4 regions of the Dactylosporangium salmoneum genome follow, and region 3 is predicted to be linked to each of the others. Evidence: riboswitches for the same ligand, from Rfam matches in the RefSeq annotation. Region 3 holds a riboswitch; each other region holds the start of a gene.
The links. A riboswitch is a leader RNA that binds a small molecule or an ion and turns the genes downstream of it on or off. The one in region 3 is predicted to bind cyclic di-AMP.
Positions count from the first base shown of each region.

Region 1: linked by a shared signal. The riboswitch ahead of ABD352_RS29805 (hypothetical protein) and the one ahead of ABD352_RS53395 (C39 family peptidase) in region 3 are both predicted to bind cyclic di-AMP.
Region 2: linked by a shared signal. The riboswitch ahead of ABD352_RS34545 (C40 family peptidase) and the one ahead of ABD352_RS53395 (C39 family peptidase) in region 3 are both predicted to bind cyclic di-AMP.
Region 4: linked by a shared signal. The riboswitch ahead of ABD352_RS41245 (C40 family peptidase) and the one ahead of ABD352_RS53395 (C39 family peptidase) in region 3 are both predicted to bind cyclic di-AMP.

Region 1 is NZ_BAAARV010000056.1:44,174-47,508, reverse strand. Features, by position in the region: gene ABD352_RS29810 (glycosyl hydrolase family 18 protein) at 1-985, shown strand, start outside; cyclic di-AMP (ydaO/yuaA leader) riboswitch at 1,190-1,333, shown strand; gene ABD352_RS29805 (hypothetical protein) at 1,607-2,410, shown strand; gene ABD352_RS29800 (class I SAM-dependent methyltransferase) at 2,435-3,202, opposite strand; gene ABD352_RS29795 (DoxX family protein) at 3,259-3,335, opposite strand, start outside.
Region 2 is NZ_BAAARV010000067.1:123,560-126,894, reverse strand. Features, by position in the region: gene ABD352_RS34560 (pyridoxamine 5'-phosphate oxidase family protein) at 1-78, opposite strand, end outside; gene ABD352_RS34555 (MarR family winged helix-turn-helix transcriptional regulator) at 146-631, shown strand; gene dcd (dCTP deaminase) at 612-1,190, shown strand; gene ABD352_RS34545 (C40 family peptidase) at 1,237-2,232, opposite strand; cyclic di-AMP (ydaO/yuaA leader) riboswitch at 2,244-2,387, opposite strand; gene ABD352_RS34540 (LamG-like jellyroll fold domain-containing protein) at 2,499-3,101, opposite strand.
Region 3 is NZ_BAAARV010000132.1:4,286-7,620, forward strand. Features, by position in the region: gene ABD352_RS53390 (transglycosylase domain-containing protein) at 1-407, shown strand, start outside; gene ABD352_RS53395 (C39 family peptidase) at 438-1,322, opposite strand; cyclic di-AMP (ydaO/yuaA leader) riboswitch at 1,329-1,463, opposite strand; gene ABD352_RS53400 (hypothetical protein) at 1,887-2,570, shown strand; gene ABD352_RS53405 (L,D-transpeptidase) at 2,646-3,335, shown strand, end outside.
Region 4 is NZ_BAAARV010000081.1:101,651-104,985, reverse strand. Features, by position in the region: gene pfkB (1-phosphofructokinase) at 1-25, opposite strand, end outside; gene ABD352_RS41250 (DeoR/GlpR family DNA-binding transcription regulator) at 22-783, opposite strand; gene ABD352_RS41245 (C40 family peptidase) at 915-1,913, opposite strand; cyclic di-AMP (ydaO/yuaA leader) riboswitch at 1,919-2,061, opposite strand; gene ABD352_RS41240 (hypothetical protein) at 2,287-2,631, shown strand; gene ABD352_RS41235 (ABC transporter permease) at 2,643-3,335, opposite strand, start outside.

The sequences.
Region 1 (3,335 bases), on a different contig from region 3:
TTGGGACGCCACCGGGCCGACGAACCACCAGAGCCCGATCTACGAGTCGCCGAGCGACCCGATGAACCCGGTGCCGCCGGGCACCGAGAAGTACACCGTGGACAACGCCGTCAAGGCGTGGACGACCGGCAGCAGCGCGTACGGCATCCCCGGCGGCTTCCCCGCCGCCAAGCTGACCGTCGGCGTGCCGCTGTACTACCGCGGCTGGACCGGGGTGACCGCCGGCAGCAGCCACGGCCTGTACTCGACGGCCAGCGGCCCGTCCTCGGCGCGCCCGCTCACTCAGCAGGCCGGCGTCGCCGCCTACAAGGAGCTCACCGGGTTCGTCGACAACCCGTCGTACACCTACTGGGACCCGGTGACGCTGTCGTCGTACTTCTACAACGGCACCGAGTTCTTCAGCGGCGAGACGAAGCAGTCCATCAAGGCGAAGATCGACTACGCGCACTGCAAGGGCCTGGGCGGCGCGATGGTGTACGCGCTGTCGAACGACCCGAGCGCCGTGCTCGTCAACGAGATCGTCACCGACGTGAGCGGCTCCGCCGCGGCCTGCCCGACCTCGTCGCCGACGCCGACCGGCAGCACGGGGCCGTCCACGTCGGCGTCCCCGTCGAAGTCGCCTTCGTCGTCGCCGTCCACGTCGCCCTCCACGGGCACGTGCTCGGCCGCGGCGTGGAACGCGGGCACGGCGTACACCGGCGGCGCGGTCGTGTCGTACAACGGCCACACCTGGAAGGCGCAGTGGTGGACCCAGGGCGAGACCCCGGGCAGCGCCGCCGTCTGGGCCGACCAGGGTGCCTGCGGTGGCGGTACCACTACCACGCCGACGGGCAACTGCCCGGCGGCCTGGAGCGCGGGCACCGCCTACAGCGGCGGGGCCACCGCCTCCTACAACGGCCACAAGTGGACCGCCAAGTGGTGGACCCAGGGTGACATCCCCGGCAACAACAGCCAGAACGTCTGGACCGACAACGGGGCCTGCTGACCGCAGCCAGGCACCAGGGGCCCGGGGACACACGTCTCCGGGCCCCGCGCCGTCCGCGTCGACGTGCGTCACTTTCGCCGCAAAGTCGCAGGTCGCCGGGGTGCTAGCAGCACCTCGGCAGTTCCGATCGAGGGGTTCACCTGCGTGTCCGGAGCGGCTATGGTCATGGGGCCCGCCGCTGATTGTCACCGTTCCAGGTGACAGCGCGGCGGCCCGCCGAGTCGTGCTCGAACGAGCCGGGGACCCAAGCTCCACTGGGGTGAATCCGCGCGGCCACGTGCCGCAAGGTAGGGCGATCCTCCCGCCCGAATCCGTCAGCTAACCCGGTAGGCGGCACCGGAAGGAGCAGCGCATGCAGACCCTCGAACCGCACCATACCCCGGCACAGCGCCCCGCCGGCCGCCCGGCACGCCGGCGACGCGGCCACATCGGCTGACCGTCCGGGCCGCACGCCGGCCCCCGCCACGGATCCGCGACCAGCACCGTCCCCAGTGGACGGTCGGTGGTGCGCCCCCTTGTTCCGTACCGGCCCCGCGACGCGCGGGCCGGCGATGACGTCTGTCGAGGTTTCCGTGCAGTACCCCACGCAACCCAACCATTTCCCGGCTATGAGGAGGATCCGTGCCGGCCGATAAGACCGGCGGACCGCGGCACCTGCGGCGCGCGCGACGCGGCCGCCACTCGGCGGTCCGCCGGCACGTCAGCCTGGCCTCGGCCTGCGCCGTCATCGCGTTCGCCGTCATCGGCGCGCTGCTGCTGGTCTCCTCGCACAACGGCCGCTCACAGACCGTGGCGCAGTCCGAACCGTCGACGCAGCGCGAGTACGACCGGGCGGCGGACGCCGAGCGCCGCGCTTCCCGCAGCGAACAACGCACCGGCGACGTGCCCAGCCAGCAACCATCGGCATCGGTACCGGCACCGGCGAGCGCCGCCCCGAAGCCGTCACCGGCGGGCAGTACCGCGCCGCCGAGCCGCGCGCCGGCGCCGGCGGTCATCGCCGCGGTCGGCGGGCTGACCCAGGCCGAGATGAACAACGCCGTCGCGATCATCCGCGCCGGGCAGAAGCAGGGCCTCCCGAGCCGCGCCTACGTCGTGGCGATCGCCACCGCGCTGCAGGAAAGCCACCTGCACAACCTCGCCAACTCCAACGTTCCCGCGTCGCTCAACCTGCCCAACGAGGGCGTGGGCAGCGACCACGACTCGGTCGGGCTGTTCCAGCAACGGCCGAGCTGGGGCACCGTCGCCGAGCTGATGAACCCGGCGGAGGCCGCACAGCGCTTCTACGCCGCACTCGCCGAGGTCAACGGCTGGGAGCAGATGGCGGTGACCGTGGCGGCACAGACGGTCCAGGTGTCGGCGTACCCGGACGCCTACGCCAAGTGGCAGTCGCTCGCCGAGCAGGTCGTCGCCGCCGTCACGTCGTGAGCCGGTGACGTGACGATCGAGGCACTACCGCTCGCGGTGCCGACGCGCGAAATGGGCGGTGATGTCGGCGGCAACCTCGACCGTCTCGGGCAGGACCTGCCTGATCCGGCTATATACCTCCTCTTGCTCCGAGGCCGGCAATTCGAGATACGCCGAGATGGTCGAGAGATGGCCAACGTAGTCGCCAGCACTCATCGTGAAGCGCCGCTCGATCACGGACTGCTGAACATCGGCGAACCACGCAGATTGTCGCAGCTCCGTACCTGGCCACTGCATCTCACGTCCCGGAGGCGTCCCGTCCGGAGACGGAATCTCGTCGCTGTGCAAGAACGGCGCCCGGGCCGCGCGGACAGCTTCCTGCACAACCGGGTCGGCCAGCTGGACCGATCCACCGAACGAGGCGAACACGCCACCCGGCTCCAGCAGCGCGGCCACGCGCGGCCACCGACCTTCCGGGCTCGTCCAGTGCAGCGCCGCTGCCGCGTACACCAGCCCATGCCGTTCGCCCGGCCGCAGGTCCTCGAACGCGGCCTGCACGGTCCTGACGTTCCCCGGCACGTGCTTGCACAGCTCGGCGAGCATGGCCGCGTCGGGCTCGGTCGCGGTGACCGCGATCCCCCGTTGCGCGAACAAACGGGTCGCTTTGCCCGTCCCGGCGCCAATCTCGAGGGCAGTCAGAATCGGCTGATCCGCGTACCGCATCACCATGTCCAAAAGCTCCGCGGGGTACCCCGGCCGGAACCGTTCGTATGCTTCCGCCACCACTCCGAAGCTCAGTGCGCGACTAGACATGCCGAGCATCCTCACACGATCGGCGCCGTCAATGCTCGGTCTTTCCTGTGATCGGGTCACGGCCTTACTTGAGGAGCTGGCGCAGGTTGGTCAGGATCGCGGCGGCCGACCGCGGTTGCGGCGGCGACCGTCG
Region 2 (3,335 bases), on a different contig from region 3:
GCCGTACTGGCAGACGAGCTTGTGGATGGCCGCGGCCAGGTCCGGCTCGGCCTCGGCGAAGTCAGCCCAGGATGCCATGCAGTCAACGCTACTCGAACACGTGTACGAGAATTGCCAGATTTCCCGAAAGAGGCAAACTGAAGCGGTGAGCGGAGCCGAAGAGCTGATCGTCCTGCTGCGGCAGTTCAACGTCGAGGGCGATCGGTTCGTGGACGTGTTCGTGCGGGCGCACGGGCTGCATCGCACCGACATGAACGCCGTGGCGCATGTCTGGCGGGCGGCGGAGGAGCGCGAGCCGCTCACGGCCGGGGAGCTGGCCCGGCGGCTGTCCCTCTCGCCGGCGGCCACCACGGCGCTCCTGGCGCGGCTCGAGCGGGCCGGGCACATCGAGCGCCGGCCCGACCCCGCGGACCGGAGACGGATCGTGCTGCACATGCGGCCATCTGCGCAGGAGCTGGCGCACGCGTTCTTCGCGCCGCTGGGGGCACACCTGCGGGCGGCTTTTTCGCAGTACACCCGGGAAGAACTGGACATAGCGGCAGATGTCCTGAAGAAAGCGCTACAAGCCACCACACAAGCGGCCGACGAAGCGGCACCGTTAACCTCAGAGGGTGCTGCTATCCGACCGTGACCTGTACAAGGAGCTCGAGGGCGGCCAGCTTCGCCTCGACCCGTTCGATGAAGCGCTGGTGCAGCCGTCCAGCATCGACGTGCGGCTCGATCGGTGGTTCCGGGTCTTCAACAACCACCTGTACACCCACATCGACCCCGCCGTGCAGCAGGACGAGCTGACCTCGATGGTCGAGGTGGGCGGCGGCGAGCCATTCGTGCTGCACCCCGGCGAGTTCGTGCTGGCCTCCACGCTCGAGGTGATCACGCTCGGCGACCAGCTCGCCGGGCGGCTGGAGGGCAAGTCCAGCCTCGGGCGGCTCGGGCTGCTGACGCACTCCACGGCGGGCTTCATCGATCCGGGGTTCTCCGGGCACGTGACGCTGGAGCTGTCCAACGTGGCGAACCTGCCGATCCGCCTGTGGCCGGGGATGAAGATCGGCCAGCTGTGCATCTTCCGGCTGTCCTCGCCGTCGGAGCACCCGTACGGCTCGGCGGTCTACGGCTCGCGGTACCAGGGGCAGCGCGGGCCGACGCCGAGCCGCTCGTGGCAGAACTGGAAGACCTGGCCTACGCAGTAGCGCCGGCACAGTGAAAGGGGCGGGTCCCGAAGGACCCGCCCCATCGCTAAGCGACTCTGCCGTACCCAGAAATCGGCTCTGAATCGATCTTTTTCATCTGCACCGGTTGGCTGGGATTCGGTGCGTGGACCATCCAGCCGCCGCCGACGTAGAGCCCGACGTGGTGGTTGTCCTTGTAGAAGAAGACGAGGTCGCCGGCCTTCAGGTTGGCTCGCGAGACACGGGCGGTGTCGTCGTACTGCCACTGCGTGTAGTGCCGCAGCGTGTACCCGGCCTGCTTCCAGGCGTACAGCGTCAACCCCGAGCAGTCGAACGTGTTCGGGCCCTCGGTGGCCCACACGTACCTCTTGCCGATCTCCGAGCACGCCACCTGGGCCGCCTTGGCGCCCGGTCCGCCGGTGTACTCGAACGGGCAGGCGACCGGCCGCAGGTTCCCCGTGCCGCCCGACGACCCGTAGGCCTTGATCCGCATGTCGTTGAGGTTCTTGATGTCGGCGTTGATCTGGGTTTCCTGCTGCGCCATCGCGGCCTCTTGCTCGGCCTGCTTGGCGACCAGCTCGTCGAGCGGGCCCTTCTGGGCGTCGTACTGCTGCTTGGCGACGAGCACGTCCTTGATCTTGTCCTGCTCGTCCTTGGCCACCATGTTGAGCATCGTCATCTGGTCGATGAACGTGTCCGGTGAGCCGGTGGTAAGCATCGCGTCGAGCTTGGAGAAGCGCCCGTTCTTGTACTGCAGGACCGCAAACGCGCTGACCTTGTCGAAGGCCGCGTCGACCTGGGCCCGCAGCGGCGCGATCTGCGCCTCGAGCTGCTTCTGCTTGGTCTGGTTGGCGGCGAGCTCGATCTTGAGCTGGTTGTGCTGCTCGATGACCGGCTCGATCTGGTTCCACTTGTCGTCGATCTGCTTTTCGATCTCGCCCGGCGTGGGGTCCGCGTGAGCGCCCCCTGTGATGCCGATCGCGAGAGAAAGACCGCCGAGGGTGGCGACGAGGAGCCGTACCAGGCGATTGGGCCGCTTCGTCCACCTCAGATGGGTCTCCACCGAGGAGCTACTCCTTCTTCCCTGACCGCCTACCGGGTTAGCTGACGGGTTCGGGCGGGAAGGTCGCCCTACCGCGCGCTCAGGTGCGCGACGCGGATTCACCCCGGTTGAACGCGTGGGTCCCCGGCTCGACTTCGACTCGGCGGTGTCAGGCCGGCGCGCCGTTGGTTGGCGCGGACATCCGGCCCCGACGGGAATTCACGTTAAGGGGGCCGGGTTCCCAGGTTCAAGGGAGTGCACGATTCCTGTCCGATTTGTTCCGAAAATCACGCGAATCGAGTGACGTAGACGTCGTCGATTACACCGACGAACTGATCGTTGTTCGCGCTGGTCCCCTTGCCGCCAATACACAGCGGATCATCGTTCGCAATGGACAGTGACGAAGGAATTGCGGTGCGTCCCACCTCGACACCGTCCATAGCTACCGTGAGCAGCGCGTTACCGCGCGCACACGCGATCCGGTGCCACCGTCCGTCAGCGACGGAACGCGATGCGAGCGCTACAAAAATGGTATCCGAGCCGGTGCCGACAATCACGCAACTGGGCCGGCCAGCCTCGCCGTCGACCTGCAGCTTGAACTGACTGTCACCGACCGAGAACCCTTTCTGCACGACATTGGCGCCCTTGGAAGTCTCATCGGGCCCGACGAGCACGCTGGCCCCATAGGTGAAGGCGCCGCGGCCCGGATTGAGGAACCCGACGGGCCCGCTCTGCAGGATGGCGCGCGGGCAACTCGGAGCACCGTAATGCGCACATCGCGGGGGAAAACGGACGGCGAGTCCGCCGTCGTGCGGCACCATGGCGAGTTCCCCGCCCGCGGCCTGCCGGGGATGCAGCGACCCGAGCCCGCCGTCGAACGTGTAGCGCACGGCGATCGGGGCGCGACTCGGGGACGGCGACGGTGACGGGCTCTCACCGGGGGCCGATGCGTGGCCGGGCGACGGCGGCCGCCGTACGGGCTCGCCCACCTGGCGGCTCTGGGGCCGCAGGCTCACGAGCCCGGCCACAACAAGTACCGCACAGAGAACCGCCCATAACCATCGGCGTCGGCGCATAACCGGACATATTCCGCCAGCCGCGCCCCGAGCGGTGGAGAACGCCGG
Region 3 (3,335 bases):
ACGGCAAGACGCTGGACGCCGGCACCCCGAAGTGCCGGCAGGCGGTCGACCCGGACGTGGCCGCGGCCGCGACCGACGCCGCCCGCTGCCCGGTCAGCAAGGGCTCGGTCTACGGCAAGTGCGACGGCGGCACCGCCGAGGGCGTCTCCGGGATCCTCGCGGGACGGCCGGTGGCGGGCAAGACGGGCAGCTCGGAGTACAACGCCACGGAGACCTTCGTGGGCTTCACCCCGCAGATCGCCGCGGCCGGCATCGCGGTCAACCCGGACAACCCCAACGACTACGTGGGCGGCGGCGTCTCCAGCTCGGTCGACACGGCCGTGGCGCAGACCATGGCGTTCGCGCTGCGCGGCGTGCCGGTCCAGAACTTCGCCGTCCCGAGCAGAGCCCGGGCGATGGGGGCCTGAACCGGCGAACGCCGTGCGGCGATGAAACGATCAGGCCGAGTAACCGCGCTGGGCGATCCAGTTGGCCATGTTGGCGATGGACACGGTGTAGGAGCCGACGCCCTGGGCGTCGGCCGGGTCCGCGATCTTCACGGTCTGGCCGCTGTCGCGGTAGCCGACGATGGTGAGGTAGTGCCCGCCGTCGTAGGAGTGGCTGTGCCCGGCGTCGTCGGTGGTCGTCCCGGCGATGTTTGCCACGACGGCGTACCCCTGCGAGACGGCGTTGACGACCGCCGCCTTCAGCTCGGCGATGTCGGCCTGGGTGGCCGCCTGGCCGGTGATGAAGTGGGCCTTGTAGAAGTCGGTCTTCAGGTACGCGTTGAGCGCGCGCGTGGTGTCGTCCGATGAGTTGGTGCCGTTCACGGTGGTGCCCAGGCTCTGGGCGACCTCCGACTGGCTCGGGGACAGGCCCTTGGCCGTGAGCGCGATGCGGGTCGCGGCCGGGCCGCAGAAGTAGTAGTTCTCCTGCCAGGCGAACTGGTACGTCAAGTCTTTCTGGACCGGGATCGTCGGGGTGGGGGAAGCGGTGTGGGTCGGGGCGGCGCTGTGCGTGGAGGCAGAGGTGGAGGTGGGGGCGGGCGCGGCCTTGGTGGTCGCCGGGGCCGCGTCGCGCTGCTGCTGCGGGGCCGCCGGCGTGTCGTGGGCGCCGGGGGATCCGGTGGAGGGCTCACCGGCCAGCGCCTGTGCGTCGGCGGCCTGGACCGTCGAGGCGGCCGGTGTGGTGGATGTGGAGGAGGCGTGCTCCAGGCCGGCGACGCCGAGGCCCGCCGCGACGGCGAGGACCGCGGCCGAGGCGGCCACGAGGGGGATCCGGCGGCGACCGGGGGCCGGGTCGCTCTGCTCGGGTTTGTGCCGGGGTTTGTAGAGGTAGCTCACGGGTACCACTCCTTCCGGTACCGCTTACCGGGTTAGCTGACGGGTTCGGGCGGGAAGATCGCCCTACCGCGGCAAACGCGGACTCACCCCAGAACGTGGGTCCCCGGTTCGTGCGTGCGCACGACTCAGCGGATCCACCAAGCCGTCACCCACCGTGGGTGAAAGACGTCGGCGAGGTGGACCCGGCGAGGCTATTCGCGCCGCTCAACAGGGCTTTGCACCCCCCGTCGAAACGGCTACTGGGCGTGATGCCCCGGGCTTGATGCCCGCACGAAGAGCGCTCGGGCGCACACGGCTCGGGCGCCGTTTATCACGCCCAAAATCACCCCCTCACCCGGGGGCTCCTACTCTCGCCGGATGCTCGCCGGTGCCGACGAAAATCCGCAGCCCAGTGACGCGGCCGAACCCGGTCCTCACCGTCTGCGATCTCGCTCTGGCCGCCATTCGGTGGCCCGCCTCCGTGTCCTCCTGCCGGACCCCGCCCGCCTCGACGCGGCGCGCGACCGGCTCCGTCCGCTGCTGACCCACCCCCGACGGGGCGCAGCGGCGGCAACCGTGTTCGCCGTGGCCGCATTCGGGCTGACGGCCTTGCTGACCGCCCCGAGCGGCGACCCGGGCGCCGCGGTGGCCGAACGCCCCGCCGCCGTGACCGGCTCCGACCCCTCGCGGGAGTCGGGGGAGGTGGCTTCCCGCAACCATGAACGGGCGCCGGCCAGCCGGCCCGCCCCGACCACCAAGTCCCCCAAGTCCCCCAAGTCCACCAAGTCCACCCCGTCCACCCCCTCGACCACGTCCACCCCGTCCGCCGCGCCCACCAAGGTGGCGCCCGTGGGCGGGCTCAGCCAGACCGAGATGGACAACGCGCTGGCCATCGTCGCGGTGGCCAAGCGGGAGCGGCTGCCCAAGCGCGCGGCCGTGGTGGCGCTGTCCACCGCGCTGCAGGAGAGCCACCTGCGCAACCTGGCCAACGGCAACCTGCCGGCGTCGCTGCAGCACCCGAACGAGGGCGTGGGCTACGACTACGACTCGGTCGGGCTGTTCCAGCAGCGGCCGAGCTGGGGCTCCATCGACCAGCTCATGAACCCGGAGGAGTCGGCCCGCCGCTTCTACGCGGCGCTGCTGAGGATCCCCGGCTGGGGCGACTACGCGGTCACCGTGGCCGCGCAGATGGTCCAGGGCTCCGCCTTCCCCGACGCGTACGCCAAGTGGGAGGGCCTCGCCAACACGATCGCCGACGCCACGATGTAGCGCCGTCGCCGATCCTTCCCGTTGTCATTCGTTTGCCGGCCCGGCCTCGCCCGGGCCGGCACGACGATGAGCGGCATGTACAGACACAGCGTGTTCCGGTCCGCGACCGCGCTGCTCGTGCTCGCGATCGCGGCGCAACCGGCGCTGTCGGCCTGCGACGGTTCCCTGCACCGGAAACCCTCGGTGGCCAAGAACAGCGCTCCCCCGACACCTGTCGGGCTGACCATCACCCCGACCGCCGGCGACGCCGGGTCGCCGATCAGCGCCGAGATCGGGCTGAAGGTCAACGACGGCAAGATCACCAATGTCGCGCTCACCGACCCGGCCGGCCAGCCTGTGGCCGGCGCGCCGCGGGACGACGGCAGCTCCTGGGTGCCGGCCACCGCCCTGCGCTACGGCACCGCCTACACGGTCAAGGTGACCGCCGTCGGGGTCGACGGCAAGCCGGTGACGAAGACGTCGACCTTCACCACGGCGGCCAAGCCGACCGGCCCGCAGATCAATTCCGACCTGATGCTCACCAACGGCGGGACGTACGGCGTCGCGATGCCGATCGTCGTCGACTTCGGCAGCGACGTGCCGCCCGAATCCCGCGCGGCCGTGCAACAGCGGCTCTTCGTGACCAGCGATCCGCCGCAGCCCGGGGCGTGGCGCTGGTTCAGCGGGCACGAGGTGATGTACCGCCCGGAGAACTACTGGAAGCCGGGTACGAAGATCACCGCCCGTAAGGCTCTCAACGGCGTGCCCATCGGCAACGGCCACACC
Region 4 (3,335 bases), on a different contig from region 3:
GGTTGAGCGTGACGGTGACGATCATGCCCGCACCACCCGGACGCCGGCGGCCTCGATGTCGCCGGCGAGGTCGGTGTCGGCGCGGCTGTCGGTGACGAACAGGTCCAGGTCGGACAGATCGCCGAAGCGGGACAGGTAGTCGTTGCCGAGCTTGGTGTGGTCGGCCAGCAGGACCGTGCGCCGGGCGGCGCGGATCATCGCCCGCTTGACCGCGGCCTCGGCCGGGTCAGGGGTGGTGAGGCCACGCTCGACCGAGATGCCGTTGGTGCCGAGGAAGGCCACGTCGACGTACAGGTCCGCGAGGGGCCGCAGCGACCAGTCGTCGACGGTGGCGAGGGTCTTGCCCCGCACCCGCCCGCCGAGCAGCAGCACGTTGAGGTTGGTGCGGGTGCCGAGGACCGTGGCGATCACCGGGGAGTTGACCACCACGGTCAGTTCCCGGTCGGCCGGCAGCAGGTGGGCCAGCTTGATGGTGGTGGTGCCGGCGTCGAGGATGATGGCGCCCTCCTCGGGCACCTCGGCGAGCGCGAGCTTGGCGATGCGCTCCTTCTCCTCGACGAGCACGGCGTCGCGGGCGGCGAGGGCCGGCTCGAAGCCGATGCGCTCGACCGGGATGGCACCGCCGTGCACCCGGCGCAGCACCCCGGCCCGTTCGAGGGTGGTGAGGTCGCGCCGGATCGTCTCCGACGTGACATTGAGCTCGTCGGCCAGCCCGGCCACGTCGACCCGCCCCTGCTCGCGGGCGATCCGCACGATGGCCTGCTGGCGCTCCTCGGCGTACATGATGTGGTTTCACCGCCGTTTCGTTTTGCTTCAGCTTTGTTTACGCCCGTTTATGTGGGACGTCAAGAGCTGAACAACACAGCACGGCCCGCCGCGGGTGCGACGGGCCGTGCTGGAGGCGGTGCGGGGCGTTACGGGCGGCCGTAGCCGTAGAGCGTGTCGATGTCGATCGGGGCCACTTTCACCACGGTCCGGCTGTTCGGCGCGTGAATGATCTGGTTGTTGCCGATGTAGATGCCGACGTGCCCGAGCCCGTTGTAGAACACCAGGTCACCGGGGGCGAGCTGGCTGCGGGAGATGTGCTTGACCCGGGAGTACTGCTCGGCCGCGTTGTGCGGCAGCGTCACCCCGGCCGCCTTCCAGGCCATCATGGTCAGCCCAGAGCAGTCGAAGGTGTCCGGCCCGGCGGTGCCCCAGACGTACTTCTTGCCCAGCTGGGCCCACGCGTAGGAGACCGCCTTGCCGGCCGCGCCGGAGACCGCCGGCGGCGGACCCGGGTTCGGTGCCGGGTTGGCCGGGGTGGTCTTCGTCTGGGCCTTCGCGGCCGCCGCGGCGGCGGCCTGCTCGGCCTTGCGCTGCATCTGGTCGAGCCGGGCGATGTCGCCCTCGATCTGCTTGCGCCGGGTCTCCAGCTCGGTCTTCTGCCGGCTCTGCGCGGCGAGCTGGTCGTTGAGCCGCCGCTGCTCCGCATCGACCGCGCCCTTGGCCGCGCTGTACGCGTCGAGGTCACGCTGCTGGCTGCGGGAGATCTGCTCGAGGGTGCCGACCCGGTCGGTGAAGCTGTCGGACGAGGCCGCCCCGAGCATGAGCGACCAGGTGCCGAGGCTGCCGCCGGTCTTGTAGGCGCCGACGGCGACCCGGCCGGCGTTCTCCCGGGCCGCGTCCATGCTGGTCTGCAGCGGCGCCAGGTCGGCCTGCGCCTTCGCGATCGCCGCCTGGGTCGCCTCGAGATCGCCGTTGACCTTGTTGTACTGCTCGACGACGAGCTCGACTTCCTTGTTGCCCTTGTCGATCTGGGCCTGGATCTCTTCCGGTGACGGGTCCGCGTGGGCCGCGCACGCGGGCGCGACCATCGCCGCCACCGCCAGCCCGGCCACCACGGCGCGCAGCGCCGTCCGTCCGTTGAACACAGCAGGTTCCTTCTTCCCGCCGCCTACCGGGTTAGCTGACGGGTTCGGGCGAGAAGAAGGCGCGCCCTACCGCGGGTTCCGCGGATTCACCCCGATGGGGATTGATGGGTCCCCGGCTCGCGCGCACGCGACTCGGCGGAGCCTGCCCGGGCCACCCGGGGTTTGGGCGACGACGGCCGGCCAGGCCACGACCCAACGTAACGGGAAGGCTCGGGCGGCGAAACCGCCCAGCGGGGATCTAAGAGGGACTTAACGAAGACCTGAACCTGAACGGGGGACGCGCCCCATCGCCCGCACGGTCTATGGCCGCGCGGGCCTGCCGCCGCCATCATCGTCACGCCACTTCGTGCGGTGCCCGGGCCGGGAGGACCCCATGGACGCCTACTCGCTCGGTCAGCTGTTCGGCTGCGGCCTGGTGTGCCTCTGCCCCATCATCCTGGCGATCGTCGTCGGTGTGGTGGCCGGCAACCGCCGCGGCAGGAACGTCTCCGGCGGCGGTTCCGAGCCCCCGCCGGCGCAGCCGTGGGAGCCGGCGAAGCCGTGGCAGCCGCCGCAGCCGCCCCCGTTGTGCGGCAGCTGCGGCGGCAGCGGCAAGCAGGCGGACACCTGCAACGGCGGCTACGTCTACGACGCCGACGGCCGCCCCCAGAACCACCACTTCTGCGGCGGCACCGGCTACGTGCGCTGCACCGGCTGCAACGGCACCGGCCACCGCTGAGGCCGGGCGGCTCAGTCCTGGGCGCGGCCCGTCGTGAGACGGGCGAGCACCAGGGCGACGAGGATGACCAGGCCGTACACCGCCTGAATCCACTGCGCCGAGACGCCGGCCAGGGTGAGCACGTTCTCGACCAGGCCGAGCACGAGCACGCCGCACAGGGCGCCGAAGAGGGTGCCCTTGCCCCCGTTCATGCTCACGCCGCCGATGACCGCGGCGGCGAACACCTTGAAGATCATGCCGTCGCCCTGTGCGGCGGCGATGGAGCCGAGGCGGCCGGTCATGAGCAGGCCGGCCAGCGCGGCGAGCAGGCCGGCGATCATGAAGACCGCGTACATGACCCGGTCGGTGCGGATGCCGGCGGCCCGGGCGGCGTCGGTGTTGCCGCCGATGGCGTAGACGGCCCGGCCGTGGCGGAACCAGCCGAGCGCGGCGATGCCGGCGGCGAAGATCACCGCGCACACCCAGATCGACAGGGGCAGGCCCAGCCAGGCGGTGTTGCCGAGGTACATCACCGACGGCGGCAGGTCGAAGAGGCTCTGCCCGCCGGTGATGCCGATCTGCACGCCCCGCAGCGTGATGAGCATGCCGAGCGTGACGATGAACGCCGACAGCCCGAAGCGCAGGATGAGCACCCCGTTCAGCGCGCCGACGAGCACGCCGGCGAGCAGGCACAGCGGCACGGCCAGGGCGGTGGCCCACTCGGT